Regions from separate parts of the Bacillus sp. MUM 13 genome, predicted to be linked through region 1. Evidence: riboswitches for the same ligand, from Rfam matches in the RefSeq annotation. Region 1 holds a riboswitch; the other holds the start of a gene.
The links. Region 1 has a riboswitch for glycine ahead of gcvT (glycine cleavage system aminomethyltransferase GcvT). Riboswitches for the same ligand answer to the same signal wherever they lie in the genome.
Positions count from the first base shown of each region.

Region 2: it holds a riboswitch for glycine, as region 1 does, so the genes downstream of both, BIV59_RS01260 (amino acid permease) here and gcvT (glycine cleavage system aminomethyltransferase GcvT) in region 1, are expected to answer to the same signal.

Region 1 is NZ_MLYQ01000013.1:50,791-56,953, reverse strand. Features, by position in the region: gene BIV59_RS23520 (hypothetical protein) at 1-126, opposite strand, end outside; gene gcvPB (aminomethyl-transferring glycine dehydrogenase subunit GcvPB) at 333-1,793, opposite strand; gene gcvPA (aminomethyl-transferring glycine dehydrogenase subunit GcvPA) at 1,786-3,132, opposite strand; gene gcvT (glycine cleavage system aminomethyltransferase GcvT) at 3,150-4,256, opposite strand; glycine riboswitch at 4,375-4,452, opposite strand; glycine riboswitch at 4,456-4,544, opposite strand; gene BIV59_RS04725 (DEAD/DEAH box helicase) at 4,813-6,163, shown strand, end outside.
Region 2 is NZ_MLYQ01000002.1:55,676-61,838, reverse strand. Features, by position in the region: gene BIV59_RS01270 (MFS transporter) at 1-1,005, shown strand, start outside; gene ypfJ (KPN_02809 family neutral zinc metallopeptidase) at 1,066-1,911, opposite strand; gene BIV59_RS01260 (amino acid permease) at 2,143-3,495, opposite strand; glycine riboswitch at 3,681-3,760, opposite strand; gene BIV59_RS01255 (M20 peptidase aminoacylase family protein) at 4,281-5,432, shown strand; gene BIV59_RS01250 (hypothetical protein) at 5,463-6,163, opposite strand, start outside.

The DNA of each region.
Region 1 (6,163 bases):
CATAAATACTGAAAACGAAATACATAGCAATCCAATAAGTACCAGACTAAATCTCTTTTTGCCAAGCAGACCGTTGATGACTAAAAATAGTCCTGAAAATAATATAAGGAAATACCAAAATCCCATACATTAACCCCCTTATTTTTTTCCACTGACTGCAAGCTCTCTCTTTTATAGGTTTTTTTCTTGAAAATTCAATGTGTTCCCTGTATGTAACTTCACAATCCGTTTATCAATTTTAACATAAATATCCAGTTTAGTATAAACTAAACTGGATACTCAGCAAGGAAGGCATCTTTAACCTGTTTAAGGCAAGTCAGCCTTTACCTCTATTATTGCTTTAAATACCTGAGGACCGGCTTTCTGGCAGCAAGTGTTTCATCCAGCCGTTTAATGACGGTCGTATGCGGTGCTTCCTGCACGATTTCAGGGTTTTCTTCTGTTTCCTTGGCTATCTGGATCATCGCATCGATAAATGCATCAAGGGTTTCCTTGGATTCTGTTTCCGTCGGTTCAATCATCATGCATTCTTCCACATTCAACGGGAAGTAGATGGTTGGCGGATGGTATCCAAAATCAAGCAGCCTTTTTGCAATATCAAGCGTCCGTACGCCGAGCTTTTTCTGGCGTCTTCCGCTGATGACAAATTCATGCTTGCAATGCCTATCAAACGGCAGGTCATAGTACGGAGCCAGCCTGCGCATCATATAATTCGCATTAATGACCGCATTTTCTGTGACAGCCTTAAGTCCATCCGGCCCCATGGAACGGATATACGTATATGCTCTGACATTGATTCCAAAGTTGCCGTAATAAGGCTTTACACGGCCGATCGACTGCGGGCGGTCATGATCAAAGCCGTACCCTCCGTCTTTCTTTACCACAAGAGGTTTTGGCAGGAATGGGATGAGGTCGCTTTTCACACCGACCGGGCCAGAGCCGGGTCCGCCGCCGCCATGAGGGCCTGTAAATGTTTTATGCAGATTTAAATGCACCACATCAAATCCCATGTCGCCAGGACGTGCCTTAGACAGTACTGCATTCAAGTTGGCTCCGTCATAATACAGCTTTCCTCCTGCTTCATGGATGACTGCAGCCATTTCAAGAATATTTTCTTCAAACAAGCCCAGTGTATTTGGATTGGTGAGCATCAATGCTGCTGTATCAGGACCAGTGACCCTTCTTAAATCCTCAAGATCGACCAGTCCATTTTCATCGGATTTTACAGTAACCGTCTCAAAGCCGGCTACTGTTGCTGAAGCAGGGTTTGTTCCATGCGCAGAATCCGGGACGATTACCTTAGTGCGCCCATGGTCTCCATTTGCTTCATGGAAAGCACGGATCATCATTAAACCTGTCCATTCCCCGTGAGCACCAGCAGCAGGCTGCAGGGTTACCTGATCCATGCCAGTGATTTCAATAAGATGTTCCTGCAGGTCATACATCAATTCAAGCGCTCCCTGGACGGTTCCTTCATCCTGAAGCGGATGGATATGGGCAAAGCCTGAGATGCGGGCTGCCTGTTCATTGATTTTCGGATTATACTTCATTGTACATGAACCGAGCGGATAAAAGCCTGAATCAACACCATGGTTCCGGTGGGACAGAGCTGTATAATGGCGCATGATGTCCAGCTCTGAAACTTCAGGAAGCTCTGCTTCTTCTTCCCTTAGATATCCTTCAGGAAGCAAGTCTTCAAGCTTTGCTTCTTCAATATCCATTTCAGGCAGGCTATAGCCAATTCTTCCTGGTTTACTTAATTCAAAAATTAACGGCTGATCTTGGTTATTCATGGCTATCCCCCAGTTCTTTGGCAAAAGCGTCAATTTCCTCTTTCGTCCTTAATTCTGTGACCGCAACAAGCATGTGATCTTTTAGATCAGGATAGATCCGGCCCAAATCGAAACCGCCGATGATGCCTTTTTTAAATAATTTTTGATTGATATCTTCATATGATGCAGGAAGTTTAACGACAAATTCATTGAATGACGGGCCATCAAAGATAACTTCCAGGCCTTTCTCCTTCAGTGCTTTCTTCGCATAAAAGGCTTTTTGGATATTTTGCACAGCAATTTCCTTCGCGCCTTTTTTGCCAAGTGCTGTCATGGCTACTGAGGCAGCAAGGGCATTCAAGGCCTGGTTTGAGCAAATGTTGGATGTTGCCTTGTCCCTCCTGATATGCTGTTCTCTTGCTTGCAGGGTAAGCACAAATCCGCGTTTTCCGTCTTCGTCCACTGTCTGGCCGACAAGACGCCCTGGAACCTTCCGCATTAATTTATTCGTTACGGCAAAATAGCCGCAGTGCGGACCGCCAAAAGCCTGGGGAATCCCGAATGGCTGGGCATCACCCGCTACGATATTGGCCCCGAATTTGCCTGGAGGCGTCAATGCCCCGAGTGCAAGCGGATTCGATGAAACAATAAACATGGATTTCACAGAATGAACAATTTCTTCTATTTCTTTCAGCGGCTCAATACGGCCGAAGAAATTCGGATACTGCACGATAACTCCTGCAATATCATCCGCCATCTGCTCTTTTAATGCCTCAAGGTCGGTGATTCCGTCACTGAAAGGAATTTCAATGACCTCCACATTCTGGCCTTTTGCGTATGATTTGACCACTTCCCGTGACTCAGGGTGCACAGCACTGGAAAGAAGGATTTTCTTTCTTTTCGTATGCCCGGTGCTTAACATCGCCGCTTCGGCAAGAGCGGTGCCGCCATCGTACATGGAGGAATTGGCAACATCCATTCCCGTCAGCTCACAGATCATGGTCTGGAACTCAAAAATGGCCTGCAGCTCTCCCTGTGAGATTTCCGGCTGGTATGGTGTATATGCTGTATAAAACTCTGAACGTGAAATAACATGATCAACGATAATAGGAGCATAATGATCATAAACACCTGCACCAAGAAATGATGCATAGCTTTTTGTGTCGGCATTTTTCGAAGCCATTCTTGTAAGCTCTTTAATGAGAGATGATTCGGCTTTGGCCGGTTTGATGTTATATTCACCCTGGAAACGGACTTTTTCCGGTATGTCGCTGAAAAGCTCATCAACGGCTGAAACACCGATTTCAGCCAGCATTTCTTTTTTGTCTTGCTCTGTCATCGGCAGATAGCGATGCGTCATGTATCATTCATTCCCCTCTATTTTCTCGGTTTTTTATAAAAAGGTGTCGCTATGACTTTAGCTTTTAATCTTTTTGACCTGATTTCGACTTCCACTTCTGTGCCAATTTCAGTGAACTCCCTTTTTAATAGGGCAAGTCCCACATTTTTCTTCAGTGTCGGAGACTGGGTGCCTGTAGTGATCTCACCAATCTGCTCTCCCCCGGAAAATACAGGGTAGCCATGGCGCGGAATCCCTCTGTCTATCATTTCAATTCCAGCGCTTCTTCTTGGGGCTCCTTCTTCTTTTTGCTTCTTTAAAACAGATTTCCCGTAGAAATCTGCCTCTTTATCGGTTTTGACAGCAAAGCCGATTCCCGCTTCAATCGGAGTGATATCAGCTGTAAGCTCCTGTCCATATAGAGCAAGATTGGCTTCAAACCGGAGCGTATCCCGGGCTCCAAGCCCAATAGGAAGGATGCCTTCCTCCTTGCCTGCAGCAAGGATCTCCCGCCAAAGAGCTGGACCGGATGCACTTTCACAGTAAATTTCAAATCCGTCCTCGCCTGTATAGCCCGTTCTTGAAACCAGGGCTGTGATTCCGTTCAAGTCAACATCTTCCTTGAATTTAAAAAACCCTATTTCACTCAAATCAGTATTTTTAGATAATTTTTGAAGCACGGTTTCCGCTGCCGGGCCCTGAAGTGCAAGCTGGGCATAATGGGAAGAAACATTTGTCAATTCAACATTCTCTATTTTGCTTGCCTGAAGCCAATCAAAATCTTTATCGATATTAGCAGCATTGACTACCAGAAGATATTCTTCATCCGATTTTTTATATACGATCAAATCATCAACAGTTCCGCCATTTTCATAGCACATGGCCGTATATTGGGCTCCGCCGGGCTGCAGCTTCAGGATATCATTTGTCAGCATCTTCTGAAGAAATTCAATGCTTCCGGGTCCCTTCACTTCAAATTCACCCATATGAGATACATCGAATAGTCCTGCTTTGGTACGGACGGTTTCATGCTCTTCTTTTATTCCGGAAAACTGGACAGGCAATTCCCACCCGCCAAAATCAATCGTTTTGCCCCCGCTCTCACGGTACACTTCGAATAATGGTGTTCTTTTTAATTCTGTCAAAATGCTGCCTCCTTAAAAATAAGATTAAAAATCTTTCTTTTGCGGCTCATACAACGTTTCAGCTTTCTTAGAAAAAAGGGCATAAAAAAGGACAGAGCTGCCCTCTTTGGGCATAATTCTCTGTCCTGAAACCTGAAAGTTTACCTTTAGTAGGCTTTCCCCTTTGGTGGTCCCGTAACGCGGACTCTCTCCAGAGCTGCGTCCAGCAAGAGTTCTTTTGCCTGAGAGATTCGCTGTTAAGCTTGCTCCTTCGGCGCTGCGCCATGCAGTCTCTCCCCATGCCTTCATCCGCTTATATTTTAAAGACCCATTGTACATACTATGAGAAAACCAGCAATCCAATCATTTAGAAACTGCAGGTATGTTTTCTGCCAGTATGAAAATTTGTAAAACTCAAATTCTATTCCCATCCTACCATTAAGAATGTTTTTTCCGCAATAACTTTTATCTTGAAAACGCAAACAACTTACTAATTTTATTTTTCAACCTTCTAATGTTCGTGTTTAGCTCAATTTTATAGATATCTCATTATTCATTCTGCTTAGGGGGCAAGACCATGAAGATTGAAATAAGCTTCGATCAAGACTGGGGAGAAGAGTTTTTACAAAAGATTGAAAAAGACGGGCCATGGGCGAACTGGGACTTGTATAAACTGGCCGCAGATATCGAAAGGCGGCTCGTTGTCCCGGATTTTGAAGGTCTGCAGGCGCCAAAGCATCTGCCGCAATTAGTCCCGCTTCCCCATCAGCTTGAGGCAGCAAAACAGGTAGTGGAAGAAATGAATGGCAAAGCGATCCTTGCCGATGAGGTAGGGCTTGGAAAGACGATTGAAGCAGGGCTTATATTAAAGGAATACATGATCCGCGGCCTGGTTAAAAAAGTCCTGATTCTTGTACCCGCTTCCCTTGTCAGCCAATGGGCGTTTGAACTGAATACCAAGTTCCACATTCCTGCAGTTGCCCAGAAAAAAAGCTATGTGTGGGAAGCCTGTGATTGTGTGGTGTCTTCGATCGATACGGCAAAGCGAGATCCGCACCGCGACATCATCTTTCAGCAGGAATACGATATGATCATTATTGATGAAGCACATAAACTCAAGAACAATAAAACTAAAAACTATGAGTTTGCACAGAATTTGAAGAAGAAGTTTTGCCTGCTTCTGACGGCAACACCGATTCAGAATAAACCCGAGGAAATCTTTCATCTTGTTTCCCTCCTGAAGCCGGGCCACCTGGGCAATGCCGCCCTGTTTGCCGAGAAATATAAAGGCAAAGGCAGAAGCCTGAATGATGATGAACATCTGAAAGAACTGGTAAATACCGTCATGATTCGAAACCGCCGGGCCGATACCGGCATCGAGTGGACCAAAAGGATTGTGGAAACCATCATCATCGAGCTGTCGCCTACAGAGCGTGCCCTATATGATGGAGTCACGAATTTCAAGCCGGACTCAGGAGAAAAAACCGGAAGTGCCTTTTCGTCGCTCACATTGCAAAGAGAAGCGTGCAGCAGCCGGGAAGCGGTTTTTTATACATTAAAGAAGATGAAAGGCAAATATGAAAATCCTCCGGAGGAATTTTCAGCAAGACTTGATCATTTATTCACACTGGTGAATGAAACAGAACGGAACTCCAAGGCTGAGAAGGCACTGGAGCTGATACAGAAAATTAATGATAAAGTGATCATTTTCACTGAATACCGGGCAACACAGCTTTATCTTCAGTGGTATCTGCAGCAGCATGGCATCAATTCGGTTCCCTTCAGGGGCGGCTTCAAACGAGGCAAAAAGGATTGGATGCGCGAGCTCTTCCAAAACCGGACACAGGTGTTGATTGCAACAGAAGCAGGCGGCGAAGGGATCAACCTTCAATTTTGCCATCATCTGATCAATTTTGACCTCCCTTGGA
Region 2 (6,163 bases), on a different contig from region 1:
CTTTTAAATGCAACAGCTAAATTTGAGCGGAAGAAAACATATTTATGGACTTTATTTGCCTTTTTTCTCAGCAATATCCTGTCTGCTTTTAGTGTCAATTACGGAATGCTCTTTACAGGGCGGATTGTGGCTGCCATGAGCGGGTCATTTTTAGTGGTCCTTTCAACCACAATGGCATCACGTATGGTAGCACCGGAATTCAAAGGCCGGGCAATCGGCACCATTTTCATGGGAATCAGTGCTTCCCTTGTTCTAGGAATACCGATTGGCATTTTAGTGGGTAATGCCTATGGCTGGCGTGCGGTTTTCATTCTTATTGCCTTGCTGACTGCAGTCATCATGATTGGTGTCCAGGTCATGCTTGAAAAGGCCGCACCGCCTCCAGTCATCACCCTGCGCGTGCAGCTTCGTTCATTAAAAGAAGCTAAGATTGTCGCGACCCAGCTTTCATCAGGGTTTTTATTAGCCGGACACCTGACTTTGTATGCCTATTTAACTCCATTCTTGCGTACCGCCCTGCATCTTAATACAGCAATGGTCACAGCTATGTATCTTGTCTTTGGACTGGCGGCTGTCGCGGGAGGCGGAATCGGGGGCTTCAGCTCTGATAAGTGGGGATCAAAGAAATCCATTTTAACTATCATTACTTTGTTCTTCGTGATGATGCTCTTGATTCCGTTTAGTGTCGAGTGGCCCATATATCTGTTCACCGCAGTCATTATCTTATGGAGCGCTTTGAGCTGGGCAATTTCGCCTGCCCAAAACAATTTTATTATTCAAATGGCACCGCATAATTCAGATATCCTGTTAAGCTTGAACACGACCGCCAGCCATCTCGGCATTGCGCTGGGATCATTCATCGGAGGCATTGTTATTGAGCACACCTCGATTATATATAATGCCTGGGTCGGGGCCATATTCGTTTTAATCGCTTTGCTTTGTTCCATCTTCTCCGTTACACGGCATAGTGAATCTCAAAATGCAGAAAAGTATATTCACCCATAATAAAAAAAGCTGTCCTAAAAGGTCTCATTTCAGCCTTTTCGGGACAGCTTTTTTCATGTGTCACAGGTTTTTAGCAGAAAACGTATCTCCGCCTTCTATCGTGCCAGATTGGAAGCCTTTATTAAACCAGCGCTTCCTTTGTTCGGATGTTCCGTGTGTAAAGCTCTCCGGCACCGCATAGCCTTGAACCTTTTTTTGAATATTATCGTCACCGACCGCATTCGCTGCATTTAATGCTTCTTCAAGATCGCCCTTTTCCAGCAAATTCATATCCTTTGCATGGCTGGCCCAGACACCGGCCAGATAATCTGCCTGCAGTTCAAGCCGGACGGAATACTTATTATATTCCTTTTGGCTGACCTGCTGCCTATTTGGCATTTCCTTTTGGGTTGTCCCGAGCAGTGTCTGTACATGATGGCCCACCTCATGGGCAATTACATAGGCCATGGCAAAATCGCCTGGAGCCTTGAACTTCTGCTTCAATTCTTCATAAAAGCTCAAATCAATATATAGCTTCTGGTCACCCGGACAATAAAAAGGTCCTACCGCTGATCCGGCTGTGCCGCAAGCAGAATCTACACTTCCGGAATACAGAACAAGCGTCGGTTTTTTGTAGGTTAGACCTTCTTTCTTGAATACATCTGTCCAGACATCCTCTGTATCTGCGAGAACTACAGATACAAACTGTGAAAGCTCCTTCTCCTGTGCGCTTTCCTCATACGGTGCATTTGTCCCGGATGCTGGAGCATTCGTCATGCCGTTTAGCAGATCACTTGGATTTCCCCCAAGCAAGGTCACAAGAAGCAAAATGACAATTCCGCCGATTCCGCCGCCAACGAGCGTTTTTCCGCCCATCCCTCTTCTATCTTCAACGTTGGAGCTTTCTCGTCTCCCTTTCCATTTCATGATATTTCCTCCTCATACACGATTCACAATAAATGAATGAAAAATTGCGCGTCTTCCCTTAGTCTTATACCCGCGATTAACCAGTTTATTTAGCTTTCGAAAAAATTCTTTTACATAAGGCGCTGTCCTTGCCCGTCCCGCGTAAGGATTCTCTTCCCAGTCACCGCAAAAAAGCTGAACCATAGGAAAAAACTCCTTTTGGTTCAGCTTTTTCTTTAGAGACGCGCCATCTCACTGGATATTTTTTCCAGATTTTCTAGATACATATACGATAATTAAGAACACAAACCATAAAGGCGTCAGCAATACAGGCAGGCGTGTTGCTTCAGCAAACAGCATGATGATTAATATGCAAATAAACAATAGTAGAATAACGTAATTAATAATAGGAGTAAAGGGTGCTTTGAAGCTTGATTTCTTCCTTAAATCCGGACTTTTTCTGCTGTACCTTATATGAGAAATCAAAATGATGCTCCACACCCAAATGAAGCAGATAGCACTAATGGTTGTCACAATGCCAAAGGCTTCGCCAGGTATAAGCTTGCTCAAAAGGGCCCCGGCGGAGAGAACAGCTGCTGAAGTATATAGAGCGCGGCTGGGCACATGGTTTTTATTCAATTTAGCCAGTTTAGCAGGGCCGGCGTTATGCCGGCTTAAATTATATAAAATCCTGCTCGTTGAAAACAATCCGCTGTTAAAGGCCGAGGCAGCTGAGGTTAATACGACGAAATTAATGATTCCGGCAGCAACAGGAATGCCCACTAAACTGAACGTTTTTACAAAAGGGCTATTGTCTGCAGACAATTGGTTCCACGGGTTGATGCATAAAAGAATAATCAATGCTCCTACATAGAAAAAGAGAATTCTCAGCGGAATTTTGTTAATGGCTGAAGGGATATTTTTTTTGGGATCTGCTGTTTCTGCTGCAGAAACACCGATTAATTCGACCCCGACAAATGCAAACACGGCCATCTGAAAGGAAAGCAGGAATCCGGATATCCCATGCGGAAATATTCCTCCGAAATTCCACAGATTTCCCGCGGAAACCGTTCCTGCATCTGTTTTGAATCCAATAAAAAGCAAAACGATCCCGATAATAATTAAAGCAAGAATGGTAATCACCTTGATTAAGGCAAACCAAAACTCCAATTCGCCAAAAAGCTTAACAGTCAGCAGATTAAGCCCCAATAAAACGACTAAACAGACGACAGCAGGAACCCATTGCGGAATATGAAACCAGTATTGTACATACACGCCAACCGCTATCATGTCAGCCATAGCCGTCATGATCCAGCAAAACCAATAGGTCCATCCTGTCACAAACCCAGCCCACGGACCGATATACTCTTCGGCAAAATCCGTAAAGGACTGATATCCGGCATTAGACAGAAGCAGTTCTCCCAGTGCCCTCATAACGAAGAACAATGCAATCCCTACGATGAGATAGGCCAATACAATCGAGGGACCAGCTAATTGTATCGCTTTCCCTGAGCCAAGAAATAAACCGGTCCCTATCGTGCCGCCAATTGCAATCAGCTGTACATGCCTATTTTTCAGATCTCTCTTTAACTCCTGCTGTTCCATCCTGCATTCCCCCGTTTATATTCAGTAAAAAAAGCTGTTTCAAACTTGCCTGACACACTCACTGATAACACCATTCCAACTGCACTGCAAAGACAATAAAAAAAGAGACTGGAGTTCTCCAATCTCATCGCACAGAATAATAAATGTTTTTTTATTATCTTAAAGAAAATAAAAAATTTACGGTTTATTAAACTTCTGTTCTTTTGCCTGAGATAGTGAACCCTTCGGCGCCGCAAACATGTGCGGTCTCTCCAGAAACTGCTCCTGCTGAAGTCTGATCCCCAGCAATCATAGCTTGTTAACTATTTAATTATAATTTCACATTCTATCAATATTTGTCAGACAGAACAAGGATAATTAGCTGGATGTAATAGAAAATGCATGCAAAGAATATCCATCTGTGCAAATTAACCTTCACAGTTTGGAAAAATAACCAGATTTAAGGCTATCTTGTTCTAGGGAAATTATGTAAGGAAGTTCCTCGCGTTTTTCACTGAAGCTAAAATTTTTTCCCAGGCACACCGTCGCTGATATAAAGCCCGCCATACTTTCAATAAATTGTTTTCATTGATTCATATTGAAACAAAGCAGATCATTCACTAATATGTATAATTATAGTATTCTAAAAATTTTTTCTTTTGTGAGGGTCTGTCTAAATTCCTAAAAATCCATACTCGATAACGGGCCTGTATCCTTTTCCCCATTACATTCAATTCTTCTTCATATCGCTCAAAAGACTTAATACATCATTAGTATGACATTAAGTAAAGAAAGGAATGGAACATTTGAATTCAAAATCACAGCCATTAACAGATCTATTTAAAAAGAAAGTCTATGAAACTTTCAGCCATCTTCATAAAAACCCGGAGCTTAGCTGGGAAGAGTGGAAAACTACAGAATATATTGAGTGCATTTTAAAGGATGCAGGCTGCCATAGGGTAACCACATTTGACGACTGTACAGGTGTGATTGGAGACATGGGGAATTTCAGCGGAAACTGTCCAATCATTGCCATCCGGGCAGATATGGATGCCCTATACCAGGAAGTAAACGGTAAAATGCAGGCCAATCACTCCTGCGGGCATGATGCCCATATGACACTGGTATTAGGCGTTTTATGGAGCCTGCAGCATAATGAACATCTGAAGAAACAAATAGGTGTACGTTTTATTTTCCAGCCTGCAGAAGAGGTGGGAGCAGGCGCCCTGAAGCTGGCTGGAAAGGGAGTTGTTGCTGATGCGGATTACTTATATGGAGTCCATCTCCGGCCGATACAGGAGCTTGCAGCAGGCTATGCGGCTCCTGCCATTCTGCACAGTGCGACACGTTCCATCGAGTTTGAAATCCATGGTGAAGATGCCCATGGCGCAAGGCCGCATCTCACACAAAGCGCCATTGAAATTGGCGCCTATATTATGAATGCGATTCACTCTCTGTATTTTGACCCCAATATTCCGCATTCCGCGAAAGTGACACGATTTATCTCAGGAGGAAGGAATACAAATATTATTCCCGGGAAAGCTTCCCTGGCCATTGATATGAGGGCACAAACAAATGAACTTATGGAAAAACTCCATAACCGTGTGCTTGATGTTATCCATAATGCACAAGAAATTTATAAAACAGATATTGAGATTACCAGCGACCATGGAATAGTGGCTGCAGAATCAAGCCAGTCTGCGCAGGACATTGCTGCCAAAGCCATACAGAATATTCTGGGACCTGAAAAAACGGCTCCTCCTGTCGTGACTCCCGGCGGTGATGACTTCCATTTTTATAAAGTGAAAATGCCTGACTTAAACGCCACAATGATTGGTTTAGGATGTAATCTTCAGCCTGGTTTGCATCATCCTGATATGCATTTTGAGATTGATTCGCTATTTACCGGAATTCATATCTTTAACGAAATTTTGCGCCTGCATAGTCTGGCGGATTAAAAATTGGGGCGGCAGAGTTTATCTGTTGCCCTATAACCAAATGAACACCCATGCAAGAAGGCTGAGTCCTCCAAACACCAATTCCCCCGCATGAATAGCCATGATAAGGACATCACTCTTTTTCGACCGGGGAATTCCAAAAAATCCTGTGTTATGGATGATATAGGTGAATCCAGAGGCAAAAATCAGGACCGCCAGGTAATTCACAGCCTGTGGGACAGTGAGGGTTTCTTCAGAACCGCTTTCCATTCCTACATTTAACTGAATTCCGCAGTGCTTCGAAATCAAAAAGGATGCTGCATAAAAAAGGAACAGTATAAGTGACAAACTGAAAGGCTGTTTACGGTAATCTGCCATGTTCAGAAATGTATTTTTAGGCTGCCGCTTTTCACCCTTATCCTGATCATGGAGAATAAAAATAAGGGCAACACCGCTCATGCCTGCTACAAATAAAGGGCTAAGCAGGCTAATTGCAAGGTTAAAATCAAAACATGCGATAATAATCAATGCCGCAAGGATTCCTCCTGCCAGTTTTTTTCCGTACTTCTCGCCACTTCTCCATGCCCATTCCATGTAATCCTTTTTATCTTCTGATTTCTGCAGTGATGGTTTCCGCCGCACTGCTGCGGTTAATAAAAATGATACGATGGACAGAACAATCCCCGTAATCAACAGCATGTATGAGAAATAAGGATATGAATCATAATCATCATACACATTTAGAACCCAAA